DNA from 2 places in the Buttiauxella sp. AC038 genome. Region 1 is predicted to be linked to the other one. Evidence: riboswitches for the same ligand, from Rfam matches in the RefSeq annotation. Region 1 holds a riboswitch; the other holds the start of a gene.
The links. A riboswitch is a leader RNA that binds a small molecule or an ion and turns the genes downstream of it on or off. The one in region 1 is predicted to bind cobalamin.
Positions count from the first base shown of each region.

Region 1 (8,152 bases):
TGATGATGACCCTGAAAGGACTGCCGCTGGCGTATAACAAAGATATGCAGGAAGACAAAGAAGGTCTGTTCGACGCGCTCGATACCTGGATGGATTGTTTGCATATGTCCGTGCTGGTGCTGGATGGTATTCAGGTTAAACGCCCGCGCTGCAAAGAAGCTGCCGAGCAGGGTTATGCCAACGCAACTGAACTGGCTGATTACCTGGTAGCGAAAGGCGTACCGTTCCGTGAAGCGCACCATATTGTGGGTGAAGCGGTAGTCGAAGCGATTCGCCAGGGTAAAGCGCTGGAAGCATTGCCGCTTGCTGATTTGCAGAAATTCAGTGCCACAATCGGTGATGATGTTTACCCGATCCTCTCTTTGCAGTCTTGCCTGGATAAACGTGCAGCCAAAGGCGGCGTGTCTCCTCAGCAGGTAGCGCGAGCGATTGCGGACGCGAAGCAACGTCTGGTGTAGAAGCTTTGCCACATAAAATGAGCCAGGCCTTGTGCCGGGCTTTTTTGTTTTTAGCTTATAAAAAAAGAGCGGACATAATGTCCGCTAAATAATTCACGTTGGCTTCAGTTTTTGTTCGGAGAACAAGGGGTTTCCCCCTACGGCACAACCGGGTCATGGATGGTTTGTGCTGTTGATGACTATTATTCATTATCAATGGTTGATAGGGATAATCGTTCGTTGCTATGATTTCTATCGCCATGGGCTATCATGGCGACGGAGGATAGAGAATGAATATTCGTGATCTAGAATACCTGGTGGCGCTGGCTGAGCATCGTCACTTTCGTCGGGCAGCGGATGCCTGCCATGTCAGTCAGCCAACGCTTAGCGGTCAGATTCGTAAACTTGAAGATGAACTCGGCGTGATGTTGCTTGAACGCACTAGCCGTAAAGTGTTGTTCACTCAGGCGGGTTTGTTGCTGGTGGACCAGGCTCGCACTGTGCTGCGTGAAGTAAAAGTCCTTAAAGAGATGGCGAGTCAGCAGGGCGAGGCAATGTCCGGGCCGCTGCACATCGGTTTGATCCCAACCGTTGGGCCTTATCTGCTGCCGCAGATTATCCCGATGCTGCATAAAACTTTCCCGAAACTAGAAATGTACCTGCACGAGGCGCAGACCCATCAGTTGTTAGCGCAGCTTGATAGCGGAAAACTCGACTGTGCGATTCTCGCTTTGGTGAAAGAGAGTGAAGCCTTTATTGAAGTGCCGCTGTTTGATGAGCCAATGATGCTGGCGATTTACCAGGACCACCCGTGGGCGGACCGTGATCGCGTTCCATTATCGGATCTTGCAGGTGAAAAGCTGTTGATGTTGGAAGACGGGCACTGCCTGCGCGATCAGGCATTAGGTTTCTGTTTTCAAGCGGGAGCGGAAGAAGACACGCATTTCCGTGCAACCAGCCTTGAAACGCTGCGTAACATGGTGGCAGCCGGAAGTGGGATAACATTGTTACCTGCGCTGGCAGTTCCAAACGAGCGCTGCCGGGACGGTGTGGTTTACCTGCCATGTTATAAACCAGAGCCGCGTCGTACTATCGGTCTGGTTTATCGTCCGGGTTCTCCACTGCGTGGTCGCTATGAGCAACTCGCTGAGGCCATCCGCACGCACATGGATGGCCATTTTGAGCCAGAGTTAAAACAAGCGGTTCAAGCCGTTTAAAGCCGCTACTCGATAGGCTTCCGCCATGGTCGGGTAGTTAAAGGTGGTGTTAACAAAGTACTCAATCGTGTTACCACCCCCTTTCTGCTCCATAATTGCCTGGCCGATGTGAATAATTTCGGCCGCACGCTCACCAAAGCAGTGGATCCCTAAAATCTCTTTCGTCTCACGATGGAAGAGAATTTTTAGCGTGCCTACGTTCATGCCAACGATTTGCGCGCGCGCAAGGTGCTTGAACTGCGCCCGGCCCACTTCATACGGCACTTTCATCGACGTTAACTGCTGCTCGGTTTTCCCGACGGAGCTGATTTCCGGAATGGTATAAATACCTGTCGGAATATCTTCAATCAGATGCGCCGTTGCTTCGCCTTTAACCAGAGCTTGGGCCGCGATTCTGCCCTGATCGTAAGCCGCAGATGCCAGGCTCGGGTAACCAATCACATCGCCAACGGCATAAATATGCGGTTGTGCAGTCTGGTACATGCTGTTGACCTTCAACAGACCACGGCCATCTGCTTCCAGCCCAACATTTTCCAGTGACAGCGAATCGGTATTACCCGTGCGCCCGTTCGCATAAAGCAGGCAGTCAGCTTTCACTTTTTTGCCAGACTTTAACGACACAATGACGCCATCTTCCACGCCTTCGATATTCTCAAACTCTTCGTTGTGGCGAATAACGACGCCGCTATTCCAGAAGTGGTAAGAGAGCGAGTCGGACATCTCCTGATCGAGAAACGCCAACAGGCGATCGCGGGTATTAATCAAATCAACCTTGACGTTCATGCCACGGAAGATCGACGCATACTCGCAACCAATCACCCCTGCACCATAAATAATGACGTGGCGTGGTTCATGGTGGAGGTTAAGAATGGAATCGCTGTCGTACACCCGCGGATGGCTGAAATCGACTTCTGGCGGACGATAAGGGCGCGAGCCGCAAGCAATAATGAACTTCTCGGCGGTGATCATCTCCACCGAGCCATCGTGACATTCCAGCGAGATAGTATGTGCATCTACAAAGCGTGCGTCGCCCTGCAACATCTCGCAGCGATTACGCTCATAAAAGCTCTGGCGCATGCGAGTTTGTTGGTTAATGACGCTATCAGCGTGATTAAGAATATCGGCGAAGGATGAACGGAGGAGATGTGTGTGGTCGCTGTATAAAGGGTTTTGGTTAAATTCGATAATGCGGCTGACTGCGTGGCGCAGCGCTTTTGAGGGGATGGTTCCCCAGTGAGTGCAACCGCCACCCACGTTATGGTAGCGCTCAACAACGGCTACCCTTGCTCCGAGTTTCACCAGCCCCATTGCGGCACCTTCGCCGCCAGGACCGGAACCAATTACTATTGCGTCATAATCGTAGGTGTGTGACATGGTAAGGCTTACCTGTTCTTATACATAAAAGCAACACAATGGTAACATCAACAGCGGGATAACCCAATTATCCTTGTGCTTTTTGCTGCGTTACGCGAAGCGGCTCGCGTAAACAATCATTCACAATCCTGTATAAAACCAGTTAAGTTATTCTCTGGTATAGTGCGAGTTCGATTAAGAGATTCAGGCAATATGATGGGTGTAAGAGCGCAACAAAAAGAAAGAACCAGGCGTTCTCTGGTCGAAGCCGCGTTTAGCCAGTTAAGTGCTGAACGAAGTTTTGCCAGCCTGAGTTTGCGCGAAGTCGCCCGTGAGGCTGGTATAGCGCCAACATCGTTTTATCGCCACTTTCGTGATGTTGACGAACTGGGTTTAACGATGGTTGATGAAAGCGGCCTGATGCTGCGCCAGTTAATGCGCCAGGCTCGCCAGCGAATTGCCAAAGGCGGGAGCGTAATTCGTACTTCTGTCTCAACATTTATGGAATTTATCGGTAATAATCCCAACGCATTTCGTTTGTTGTTACGTGAGCGTTCTGGAACATCTGCCGCATTTCGTGCCGCTGTCGCCCGTGAAATTCAGCACTTTATTGCGGAACTTGCTGACTATCTTGAACTCGAAAATCGCATGCCGCGTAGTTTTACTGAAGCGCAGGCAGAAGCGATGGTTACGATTGTCTTTAGTGCTGGTGCCGAAGCGCTGGACGTTGATGCCGATCAGCGTCGTCAGCTTGAAGAGCGCCTGGTACTCCAGCTGCGCATGATTTCAAAAGGTGCGTACTACTGGTATCGCCGGGAGCAAGAAAAAGTGGCATTAGCTCAAATATCTGAAGAGTGAGTAAAGGAAGAGCAATGAAACAGTTACAAGACAGAGGTACGCTCGGGCTGGCGTTTATTGCAGGCCTGGCAATTAACGGAACGTTTGCCGCGTTATTTAGCTCGGTTGTGCCGTTTTCCATTTTCCCGATGATCACGCTGGTGCTGACGGTGTACTGTTTGCATCAACGCTACCTGAACCGCACGATGCCAGTTGGCCTGCCAAGTATTGCTGCGGCGTGCTTTGTGCTAGGTGTCTTGTTATATAGCGCAGTTGTGCGGGCTGAGTATCCGGTGATTGGTTCTAACTTCTTGCCTGCGGTGCTTTCAGTTGCATTGCTGTTCTGGATTGGTTTCAAAGTTCGTGCCCGTAAAGCGCAGGTAACTGAATAGTATTCTTAGCCAGAAATAATAACGGACGCCGAGGCGTCCGTTTTGCTATTTGCGTGTCAGCCACACGCCGCATTCCATATGATGCGTATACGGGAACTGGTCGAAGAGCGCCAGGCGCGAAACATTATGGGTTTCGCTTAATACTTCCAGATTCTCGCATAGGGTCTGCGGGTTGCAGGAAATATAGAGAATACGTGGGTATGCCTGCACCATCCTCACCGTGTCTGCATCCAGACCGCTGCGCGGTGGATCGACGAAAATGGTTTCGCACTGATAGCTTTTCAAGTCGATCCCTTCCAGACGCCTGAATTCACGCACACCATTCATCGCCTGAGTAAACTCTTCTGCTGACATGCGGATAATCTGCACGTTGTCGATTTCATTCGCTGCAATGTTGTATTGCGCGGAAGCGACAGATGGCTTGGCGATTTCAGTCGCCAGTACACGGTTAAAGTTACGTGCTAGCGCCAGAGAGAAGTTACCGTTACCACAGTACAATTCCAGCAGGTCGCCCCTGGAACCCTGAGTTGCATCCAGTGCCCATTCCAGCATATGAATATTCATTGCCGCGTTTGGCTGAGTGAAGCTGTTCTCAACCTGGCGATAAATCATCTCTTTACCGGCAACGGTTAAACGCTCATCAATAAAATCCTGATCCAGTTCGATCTTGGTTTTGGTCGCGCGTCCAATTAAATGAACGTTGAAACCCTGAGCACGCAGATTATCGCGCAATGCTTCAGCGTGTTGCTGCCACTCTTCACCCAACTTGCGATGATAAAGCAACGAAACCACAGCCTGATTGCTCATGGTAGTCAGATAATCAATCTGGAAAAGCTTAAAACGCAGGGCGGGAATATCGCGCACACCATCGAGCATTGCTGGCATTAGTGCGTTGATAAGTTCACTTGCTGCCGGGAAACTATTGACCCGAATACGTTGCTTAGTTTCCTGGTCAAACATGATGTGGTACAGGTCGTCTTCATCGTGCCAGATGCGGAATTCAGCGCGCATCCGGTAATGGCTGACTGGCGAACGGAACACCTCCGGCGCGGGAGCTGCAAAAGGGGCCATCATGCTTTGCAATCGGGCGACTTTTTCGGCCAGTTGCGCGTCGTAAAGTTCTATCGGGAGATGTTCTGGAGTCATAAGCGGCTACCTGTTAATAAAGTCAAACTACGCGGCGATTGTAGGGATTAGGCTCGTGATGTCCAGCGCTGTTGCATTTTGATGCTTATAGACAAGCTTATTAACAAAATCGTAGCATAGCGTTTCCGGCCTTTTTACATGAGTTAAAAGGGAACCCAGTGCAATTCTGGGGCTGACGCGCAGCGGTAAGGAATAGTGGGATGAATGCCATGTGCAGACACTGCTTATATGTACCCCAAATAATTCGAGATGCAGGAAGGCGGCCAGACCGTAAGTCCGCAGGAGCATAGCCTAACTATGCGACTGGGGTGCACGGGCGCAGCCAACGCATCTGCATCTTGAAGTATGACGGGAAAAGTGGGAAGTCATCATCCGTAAATAAAACACATCCAAGCCCGAAGACCTGCCGGTATACGTCGCAATTTGTCATAACTATCGCGTGCTATCGGTTATGTCTGCGGCATCCTTGATTTAAAAGCGGATGCTTATATAAATGAAGTTAAAAAAACTTTCGCTGCTTACGGCGTTGTCCGTAACGGCTTTTTCTGGCTGGGCGCAAGACAGCAATTCTGAAGAAAACCTGGTGGTGACGGCAAATCGTTTTCAGCAACCCGTCAATACTGTTCTGGCTCCAACCGATGTTGTTACCCGGGAAGACATTGACCAATGGCAGGCAAAATCGCTTAACGATGTGATGCGTCGTTTGCCTGGCGTGGATATCGCGCAGTACGGCGGTATTGGGCAAGGTTCTTCTATGTTTATTCGCGGAACCAATGCAAGCCATGTGTTAGTGCTGGTAGATGGTATTCCTATCGCTCGTCCAGGAATCTCTAACACTGCTGATATCAATCAAATCCCCCTTTCATTGGTGCAACGCGTCGAATACATTCGCGGCCCTCGCTCAGCTGTTTATGGATCGGGCGCAATTGGCGGTGTGGTGAATATCATCACGCAAACCGATGAAGATAAATCGCAAATCAATGCGGGTGTAGGCTCGAACGGCTATCAGCAATACGACGGTACTTTGCGTCATCGCTTTGGCGACACCGTGGCGACGGTGGCTGGTTCGTATGAAACGACCAAAGGCTTCAACGTCTTGCCGGACTCACCTTATAGCGGCGATAGCGATCGTGATGGCTATCGCAGCAAATCTTTCTGGGGTGGGCTTGAGCATAAGTTCAGTGACGAGTTTGATGGTTTCTTCCGTGGTTACGGTTATACCAACAATACTGATTACGACCAGGGGTCGTATGGGTATGCCGGTGGTGGCGATGAAGAGCAACTTTACAACCAGACATTCGATGCGGGCATGCGCTTCCATTCTGGCCTTTACTCTTCCCAGTTGTTGGCTAGCTATCAAAAAGTAAAAGACTACAACTATAGCAGCGTGAATGGCCGCTATAACGACGGTACCACTCTCGATAATATGACCCAGCGTAACATTCAGTGGGGTAATAACTTTGTTGTAGGAAATGGCTCAGTCAGTGCAGGCGTTGATTGGCAGCAGCAGCGCTTGACGTCTTCAGACACTGCGATGTCTGATACCTATAAGCGCGATAACACGGGTGCTTACCTCAGCGGTCAGCAGCAGTTTGGTGATGTGACGCTGGAAGCCTCTGGTCGTGAAGATAATGACGAACAATTTGGCTGGCACGGCACATGGCAGACGGCCGCTGGCTGGGAATTTGTTGAAGGTTATCGTGCGACGGTCTCTTATGGTACCGGGTTCCTCGCGCCATCGCTTGGGCAGCAGTTTGGTTCGACACGTTTTGGTATCGACTCAAATCCAAACCTGAAGCCAGAAGAGTCTAAACAATGGGAAGCCGGACTTGAAGGATTGACAGGGCCAGTAGATTGGCGCTTGTCGGCTTATCATTACCAGATAGAAAACCTCATTACCTACTATTCTGCCCCGGGATCTTTCGAAGGGAATTACGACAACATCAAGTCCGCGACCATCAAAGGGCTGGAATGGACGGGCAGCGTTGATACCGGCATCTTTACCCATAAAGTGACGCTTCAGTATATGGACCCGCGTGATGACCAGACTGATGAGGTGTTGGCTCGTCGCGCCAAACGTCAGGCGAAGTATCAGCTCGACTGGAGTATGTTTAATGTCGATATGGATGTTGCGTGGCAGTACTACGGCAAACGCTACGACAACAATACTTCTTCGTACAGCCCGACTCAGCAGGTTTTGCCGAGTTACAGCACTGTTGATGTTTCCGCATCATATCCTGTCACCTCACAGCTAACCGTTCGTGGTAGAATTGCCAACCTGTTCGATAAAGATTACGAGACGGTTTATGGCTATCAAACCCCAGGACGGGAATACTACCTCACTGGCAGCTATACCTTCTAATACACGTCCCACCGTACTGGTTTTCGATTCCGGTGTCGGTGGGCTTTCTGTGTATGACGAAGTCCGGCAGCTTTTGCCTGACCTGCACTATATATATGCCTTCGATAACGTGGCATTTCCCTACGGTGAGAAAAGCGAAGAGTTCATTGTTGAGCGCGTAGTTGAAATTGTTACTGCGGTTCAGGAACGTTACCCACTCGCGCTCGCCATCATCGCCTGTAATACGGCGAGTACCGTTTCGCTTCCTGCGCTACGTGAAAAATTCGCTTTCCCCGTCGCCGGCGTTGTCCCTGCTATTAAACCTGCTGCGCGTCTGACGACTAACGGTGTTGTCGGTTTGCTTGCAACGCGCGGTACGGTTCGCCGTCCTTATACTCACGAGCTGGTTGCGCGCTTTGCGTCAGAATG
Region 1 is NZ_CEEDCQ010000001.1:4,842,131-4,850,282, reverse strand. Features, by position in the region: gene argH (argininosuccinate lyase) at 1-458, shown strand, start outside; gene oxyR (DNA-binding transcriptional regulator OxyR) at 728-1,654, shown strand; gene sthA (Si-specific NAD(P)(+) transhydrogenase) at 1,628-3,028, opposite strand; gene fabR (HTH-type transcriptional repressor FabR) at 3,221-3,865, shown strand; gene AC0IXI_RS22915 (YijD family membrane protein) at 3,880-4,236, shown strand; gene trmA (tRNA (uridine(54)-C5)-methyltransferase TrmA) at 4,282-5,382, opposite strand; cobalamin riboswitch at 5,492-5,807, shown strand; gene btuB (TonB-dependent vitamin B12 receptor BtuB) at 5,876-7,744, shown strand; gene murI (glutamate racemase) at 7,689-8,152, shown strand, end outside.

Region 2 (8,152 bases), 3.0 Mb from region 1:
TTCATTGAGAATTATCACCACATTCATCGCGTAGCTTTGCGCCACATCAGCGGCTCGCAGGCGATGGATTCGTTCATCTGCTGACGAAAGTTTCTCGCCAATAATGAGAATAGGATTGAGGCCACGCATCAGAAATGCCTGGGCGATGGCATACGGCCCGATAATGGTGTCGGTCACCATTGCCACTTTTTGGTGCGCCACAATCGCTTTGAAATCGGGTTCACGCCCATGGCTGCTGGTGATCCATAAGTCGTTCATATCGACGGCGGCTTTGGCGCACAGATATTGAACCGAGCTAATACCGGGAATGATACGCAGCTGTTCTGGCGGGAAACTTGCTGACAGGCGTTTGCCAATGCCATAAACCAGCGGGTCGCCGGAGGCCAGCACCACGACTCGAAGATCGATTCGTGCACGAAGCCAGTCGATTAAGGCGTCGAGGTCGCTATCCAGCAGGCGCGTTTCACCGCTGAACTCAGGGAAAAGTGCCAGCTGGCGTGCGCCGCCGACCAGTATTTGCGCCTCACTGATGGCGTTGTGTGCCTGGAAGGTCAAATATTCACGGGCGCCGGGGCCAATGCCTGCGACGGTCAGCATCGCTTTTCTCCAGCAAGATCCTGCGCAATCTCAGCCACCGGGCGGCTACTGCCTAAAACCTGGTTATCGAACGAGAACAAAATGGCATCGCACTTTGGCGGGGATTGGGTAAAACGCAGCATCTCTTCCACGCGTTCACAAATGCGAATCGCCAGCCGTTCGAACACGCTTTGCCAGCCCTGTTCGCTGATGATTTCGAGTGCCGCTTCTGTGGTGTCGCAGCGGCTTACGGCTTCCAGCAACGCAAACGGCGCGCCCATTAATGCCAGGTGCGCAACCAGCGTTTCCATGCGCCCGTCGGCAATGTGGCTGTGGGTGTGGAAAATCCCGGCGGCAACCTTCACCAGTTTGCCAGGATGGCCAATCAAGACGATGTGGCGATACTCAAGGCGCACCGCTTCCTGAATCATGTAGCCGACGAAATTGCTCATCGTCACCACGCATTCACAGTCCAGCCCCAGTTGCTCGCGAACAAAACGCTCGCCGTGGTTCCCCGGCACCAGAATGACTTTGTCCAGTCCGGCGGCGCGCTTCATTTCCAGCTCGAGTGCCAGCGAACGCTTCCAGCTCTCTTCGGACATCGGCATCACAATACCGGTGGTGCCGATTATCGAAATGCCGCCCAAAATCCCGAGGCGATGGTTGTAGGTTTTCTTTGCCCGCTCTTCACCTTCCGGCGCAAAGATTTCAATTTCGGCACCACGTTCCGTGCCGATCACCTCACGCACCGCCGCTTCAATAGTCTGGCGCGGCGTGCGGTTAATCGCTGATTCACCAATCGGCAAGCCGATCCCTTTGCGTGTGACTTTGCCGACCCCGGTGCCGCCACGCAGTGTGATAACACCGCTGTCATTAAGCTGCACGCGGGCGAAAATCAGCATGCCGTGCGTGGCGTCGACATCATCGCCGCCGTCTTTACGGATTGCCGCCGTCGCCTGCTGGCCTTCGATAATCGGCATTTCAACGTTGAGATGCAGTGTGACGCCCGAAGGGGTGACGATAGAAACCTGGTCGATCACATGCTGGCGCAATATCATCAGGGCCGCGACTTTTGCCGCAGCAGTGGCGCATGAACCGGTGGTATAACCTTTCCGGTATGCCTTGCCTTTATGCCAGACGCAATCGGCGGTTTGCTCGCTCACTGAGCCTCCCGCAAGCGGTAAAGCAGCGCATTCACAATGGCTGCGGCAACGTTACTGCCGCCTTTGCGCCCACGGGCGGCAATGGCGGGTAAGCCGCTTTCAACCAGCGCTTCTTTAGACTCCTCAGCCCCGACAAACCCGACGGGCACGCCGATAACGGCTGAAGGTTTGGCCCCTAACTCTAACAAGCGGAACAGTGCGGTCGGCGCGTTACCAAAGACAAAGACTTTCTCGCCTTCTTCCTGCAAGGCGAGATCCACCGCCGCCATTGAGCGCGTCACACCTTGTTCTTTGGCATGTGCCACCACGCGCGGGTCGCTAATAAAACAACGGCAGCTGCAACCAAACTCCGCCAGCAGGTTTTTGTTGATGCCCGAAAGCACCATTGTGGTATCGGTATATAAAATGCAACCACGCTGCAAACTGGCGGTCAGTTTTTCGATAACATCGGGTGAAAACCACAAAATATCCAGCCACTCAAAATCGGCGGTGGTGTGAATAACGCGCTTGATCATCGCCTCCTGAGTGGCATCGTTAAAACGATATTCCGGGCGCTCAGCGGCAATAATCTCACTGATAATTTCAAAGCTGTTTTGCTCGATAAGCTGCGGTTGTTGCAAGTAGTTCATTGGGTGTCCTTAAGCGGTGCCAAGCGCGAGTGCGCGCAATGCGGCGAACAGCAGCAAAGCTTGCAGTGAGGCCAACATCATGAGTTGAATGGTGCGGGTAATATCGTCGAGCGCGATGCCGCGCCGTTCATCACCCATCCAGGGTTTTTCTACCCGTTCGCCAAAATAGGTGTTCGGCCCGCCCAGGCGGATACCCAGCGCACCGGCAACCGTGGCCTCAGGCCAGGCGCAGTTCGGGCTGCTGTGCTGATAGCGGTCGCGCCAGCCGATGTGCAATGCGCGTCTAAAATCAGCTCGCACGAACCAGGCCGAGATGCTTAACAGCAGCCAGCTCAGGCGTGCTGGAATAAAGTTGGCGACGTCGTCAAGGCGAGCGCTGACCATACCGATAGCGCGGTATTTTTCAGTTTTGTAACCCACCATTGAATCAAGGGTGTTAACCGCTTTGTAGGCCATGGCCAGCGGTGCGCCGCCCAGCATTAAGAAAAACAGCGGTGCAATCACGCCATCAACGCTGTTTTCAGCGACGGTTTCTACCACCGCGCGGGTGATTTGCGGGCGCTCAAGTTGCGAGGTGTCGCGCCCGACTATCCAGGATAATTTCTCGCGGCTTTCAGCCAGCGTGCCGTCTTTTAAGGCGCGGTAAACCTCCATTGCTGCATCCCCCAGGCAACGGGCGGCAAGCACGGTGTAAATCATCCACACCTCAACCAACCAGCCGAGCCACACAGATACCTGGTTTGCGAGGTGCAATACTCCCCAACTCACACCCCAGGTCGTGCCCACCACAACCAGCCATAACACACCGCCGCCGATTTTCAGTGCACGGTCGCTTTTGCAGCACCGGCGTATCTGGCGCTGCATAAAGCTGATGAGATTGCCAATCCAACGCACCGGATGGGGCCAGTGATGCGGGTCACCGAGCCAATAATCCAGTAACCACGCAACAGCCCACGCAAGGAGTGTCATAGGTGGTTCCTCGCAAGTGCTAACCAGCGATTGAGTAATGATGGACGTTGAGCGAAATGAACATGCAGGTAACTTGCAAAGGTCGCATGATGCTGAAAACCGCCCTGCCAGCGCGAAATAGCAACACCATCGCGCCATTTGCAACAATCGAGAGCTGCGGGTAATGAGCCGCTGAAATCTGAATAATGGAATTCGTGCCCGCGCAGGGTTTCGCCTTTTTTGGCAAGTAACGTGTCGTGTAATGCCGTGGCTTCGCAGTAACCGAAACGTGTTAGCCGTTTGCCCATCTGGCTGTGGCCTGGCAGCACGCCACACATGGCATGGGTTTCATCATTGCCGTCAGTCAAAGATTCACCCAGATACATCAACCCGCCACATTCGGCATACAGCGGAATGCGGCGTTGATGCGCTTCACGCAAGGACTCACGCATGGCGGAATTGGCAGCAAGTTTTGCGCCATGGACTTCGGGGTAACCGCCGCCGAGCCAGATCATCTGGCTGTCGGGGAGTCGGGAGTCATGCAACGGGCTGAAACGCTGGATTTTCACCCCGGCCTGCTCGAGCATGTCGAGGTTATCCGGGTAGTAAAAGTTGAAGGCTTCGTCTTCGGCAACGGCAACGGTTAGCCCATGCGCTAAGGCTTCGTCAGCAATCGCGGGAGCTTCGCCGTGCGGCAGAGAATTTAGGTGAGATAACGCCAGCAGGCGGTCAATATCCACAGTTTCTTCAAGCTGCTGCGCCAGGCGCTGCCAGCGTTCATCTTGCGGGGAGTGTTCTTGTGCCGGAACAAGACCAAGGTGGCGCGAGGGTAAAGCGACATCGGCCATAACGGGTACTCGCCCCAACACCGGTAGCCCGCAATATCGGGTAATCGCATCGGCAAGCAACTGATAATGGCTATCGCTATTAACGCGATTAAGTATGACTCCGGCAATGTTAAGCGTGGGGTCAAAGCGCTGGAAACCCAGGACTGTGGCAGCAATGGACGTGGACACAGCTTTGCCATCTACCAGCAAAATCACCGGGCAACCGAGCTGTTTTGCCATAGCCGCGCTGCTGCAATAGTTGGGGTCCGTTCCGTAACCGTCGTACAGCCCCATCACGCCTTCGATAACGGCGACATCAGCGTGCTGCATTTGTTTTGCAAACAGACCGTTAAGGGTTGGAGTGGGCAGCATGAATGCATCGAGATTGCGTGAGGCAATGCCGGACACAGCACTGTGCCAGCCGCTGTCGAGGTAATCGGGGCCGATTTTGAAAGGTTGAACGCGCAGACCGCGCAGCATGAGGGCACGGAGCAGCCCGAGCGTGACGGTAGTTTTGCCACAGCCGCTGCTGGTTCCTGCAATGACGAATGCGTGTTTCGCTGCCCCTGCCATAATTGCCTTTTTACTTACTTCGGCAAAATGCGGATGTCAGCACGTGCGCGCACCTTGCGGCTGCACGCATCTGATGACAACTGGCTTCCCACCGAAGGAGTTGTTGTGAGTCCAGATAATTCGCAGTGCAGGCAAGGCTCTGCAAGTTGAAGTATCAAAAGTATTCTGACGAGTCGGTCTTCTGGCTTAGCTTCATCCTCATCCGCCCTTCCCAATCAAAGATCAGTGGTTACGCGGGTTCGTCGGCATCACAGCAGCGGGGGCTGCGGGGGAGTTTCACCCCCTTCCCAGCCATGTGTCACACATGGCATAAACGAGTCAGTTGTATCGTGCATGATTCTCAAATTATCATGCACGTGAATATGTAAAAGCTGGCACAGTGTAAAAGCTAATAGATATTGAGTGTTGCGCTATAACAATTTTTACTGATTTTTTAAGCCCTGAGGTAATGAAATAATGAATCCCAGCATAAATGAGCGTTGCCCAAAAGATGGCTGAAGCGAGCTGCCCGGCATCTTGTGGGGAATTTATTCAGGGATGGATTAGCGGCAGCGAAAAACTGGTGTCCTGCCCGATAGACTGGTTTAGCACCGTTGAAGTGCGTGATGGTGCAAAAAAACCAACTGAGCGCCCGCGTATGCGCCAGATACTGGAACAGGTGGTGGCGTATTTTGGTCACCCCGCTGCATTATCAGAGAGCCTGAGCACCGCTCTCGAGTCCACGATCCCCGTAGGTAAAGGCCTTGCGAGCAGCACCGCAGATATTGCCGCAACGGCAGTGGCGACCGCCCGGTATTTGGGTGAAACGCTCAGCGAATCCACCCTTGCGGCTTTATGTGTAAACATTGAACCGACCGACAGCACGATTTTTGTTTTGCCGACGCTTTTCTCCCACCTGAATGCGCAAACTCAGTTTAGCTGCCAGGCCGCGCCAGCTATGGATATCCTGTTGCTTGAAAGTGATACCACGATTCTGACTGAGGACTACCGTCGTCATCAGCGCGAATCTGCGTTAATTAGCCATGCCGCAGTACTTGATGACGCGTGGCTTCGCTTGCAACAAAGTTGCAAGATGCAAGAGCCTCGCTTGTTGGGAGAAGCCGCCACGCAAAGCGCGATCGCCAGCCAGGCGTTACTGCCAAAACCGATGTTTTCGCAGCTGTTAGCGCTAGTTGAAGAGTTTGATTTATTCGGTGTGAACGTGGCGCACAGCGGGAGTGCTGTGGGGTTGATGCTTGATACCAGTAAGCATGATGTTGGGAAATTACTCTGGCAGATTAATCAGTTCGCTATTGATGTGCCTTATCCGCAGCAACATCTGGTGAAGACGATTGCAGGCGGCGTGCGTTAAGTTCTTGCGAAAAAAAACCGCCGAATCGGCGGTTTTCACAATTAACACTAATTTCCCTAAATAATTCAAGTTGCATCAAGGCGGCAAGTGAACACAGCCAAGGCAGAGGCAGCTCGAAGTATGGCGGGTAAATTTACTCGGGTTTGATTTCACCCATCACTTTCAGTTTTTTGGAAATTTCACGACGCTCTTTAGACAGTTCAGCATTCTTGATGATGTAATCATCAACACGGTCTTCGTAGTCGGTTTTCATGCTGGCAATGATGCCCTGAATAGCTTCAATGCTCATACCTGGCTTAATGTAGTCACTCAGGTTATCAAGAAGCAGAACACGTTTTGAGTTATCACGGATCTTTTTCTGAACGTCCTGAATCTCACGCTGCAGTTTGTTTTTACGACGGAACAGACGCACAAACTCAAGCACGTCCTGGAAAGAAGGTTTAGTTGGTTCCATTTTTATACCCCTGCTAATTTCATACTCGGATTCGTTAAGACAACCGCCATAAGATTACCTTAATGGTAGCGGCGGCCGCTGACAATTCTTTTATCCCCGTCCGTTCCGGGCTCTATAGCCAAACAGTACAGGCGATTAGTCTCTTTCGCTATCTTAACCTCAATTGGTGCTGAATCGAAACCAGCAATTCGCTCCGCACCCCGCAATTATTTACGTAACGCGCGGCAGATCAACTGCGAGAGTAATTCCAGTTGACGAGCAAGCTCCAGACTCAACCAGACATAACCGTGAATTGGGGTTTCCTGAAGTTTCCCATTTCCCCCTTCCTGCATGAGCTGGCGCAATTCGCTGACGATCTCGGTCAGCTTTTCGTTATTAGCAGAAATCGGTGATGGGTTACCGTCATGCAATGCATGGGCAATCGCAGCGAGTGTGCGTTGCGTCATCTGCTGAGTATCACGCAGAGTATGAGCATTGATCATCAGGAAATGGCTCTCTCGGGAAGCCCAGTAAGCATTGATTTGCAGCTCAAGCGTGCACACCATATTACGGCTGACAGTTTGTATCGCTTCGAAAATAGATTTCTGGATGTGCGTTTCTTTGCTGCTCGGCCCAATCAGTGCGCGCATTTTCACTACATCGGTCAACACCTGATGCAGATGTTTTTCCAAACGCGGGCGCTCCAGCAAGTTCGGAGAAAAACCTGCGTTATAAACCCGACCAAAGGCGGTGACGAAATTCGCCATTTGAATGCGCCAGTGGATAAACGCACGCTGCGGATAAATACTGGTAAATAGCATTGCGAGTAATGATCCGAAGATAACATCACCACTGCGCCACAACGCAATTTCCATATCACCAGCCGGTGCACCCACTACGACTGCGAGGGTAATACCAATCAGCAGAGCCTGATACGGGCGTTTCCCCAGCGCCAGGTAACCGCAAATAAACATCGCAAAAGCGCACCAAACCAGCATCAGCGGCAGAGAAAACAGCTCCAACCTTAGCGCAATAAGCCCCATGGTTGCGCCACAAATGGTGCCGCCAATACGTTCAAAGGCGCGAGGTACTACATTTCCCCAAAAGGATATTGGCCCCATCACCACCACTAAAGTGATTAATGGCCATGTGCCTTCCGGAACTTTCAGAAGATGAACTATGAGAAAGGTAAGAACAAATGCCAGCGCGATACGAACGCCATGCACAATTCGGTAGTTGCGATAAACGCGTAGTTCAAACGGACTTAGTGATTTGTCGGGGCGCACACCCGGCTCTCCTGAAACAAAAGCGTGATTGTACCTGTTTTTTAAGTGTGGGCATCACAAAGTTAGGGGGCTTACGCCCCCTTCAGCTTCACTCTTGATCTGCAACCGGGATATACATATCAACTTCCCACACTCCACTTTCAGAGCCATCATTCAGATAGTGCTCAAAGCAAGGTTTGCCGGTTAACTGGAAGCGGTTATCTGCAAGGAGACTATCAAAGAAGAGATTCCATGGTTTTGCAAAATCGCCGTCGTCGACTTTTGCACGCGCGACGGCATATTGCCCTGCTTCAATGCGTGTAGTGATGACACCTTCACTGTTTTCAGGCACGGTAAAATCTTCCGCAACAGAAACAACCGTGTCGC
Region 2 is NZ_CEEDCQ010000001.1:1,810,711-1,818,862, reverse strand. Features, by position in the region: gene AC0IXI_RS08645 (cobalt-precorrin-7 (C(5))-methyltransferase) at 1-597, opposite strand, end outside; gene AC0IXI_RS08650 (decarboxylating cobalt-precorrin-6B (C(15))-methyltransferase) at 1-5, opposite strand, end outside; gene cbiD (cobalt-precorrin-5B (C(1))-methyltransferase CbiD) at 591-1,739, opposite strand; gene AC0IXI_RS08635 (cobalt-precorrin-8 methylmutase) at 1,736-2,368, opposite strand; gene cbiB (adenosylcobinamide-phosphate synthase CbiB) at 2,378-3,337, opposite strand; gene AC0IXI_RS08625 (cobyrinate a,c-diamide synthase) at 3,334-4,716, opposite strand; cobalamin riboswitch at 4,875-5,046, opposite strand; gene AC0IXI_RS08620 (GHMP family kinase ATP-binding protein) at 5,207-6,067, shown strand; gene AC0IXI_RS08615 (DUF496 family protein) at 6,201-6,521, opposite strand; gene AC0IXI_RS08610 (FUSC family protein) at 6,728-7,786, opposite strand; gene sbmC (DNA gyrase inhibitor SbmC) at 7,875-8,152, opposite strand, start outside.
Region 2: it holds a riboswitch for cobalamin, as region 1 does, so the genes downstream of both, AC0IXI_RS08625 (cobyrinate a,c-diamide synthase) here and btuB (TonB-dependent vitamin B12 receptor BtuB) in region 1, are expected to answer to the same signal.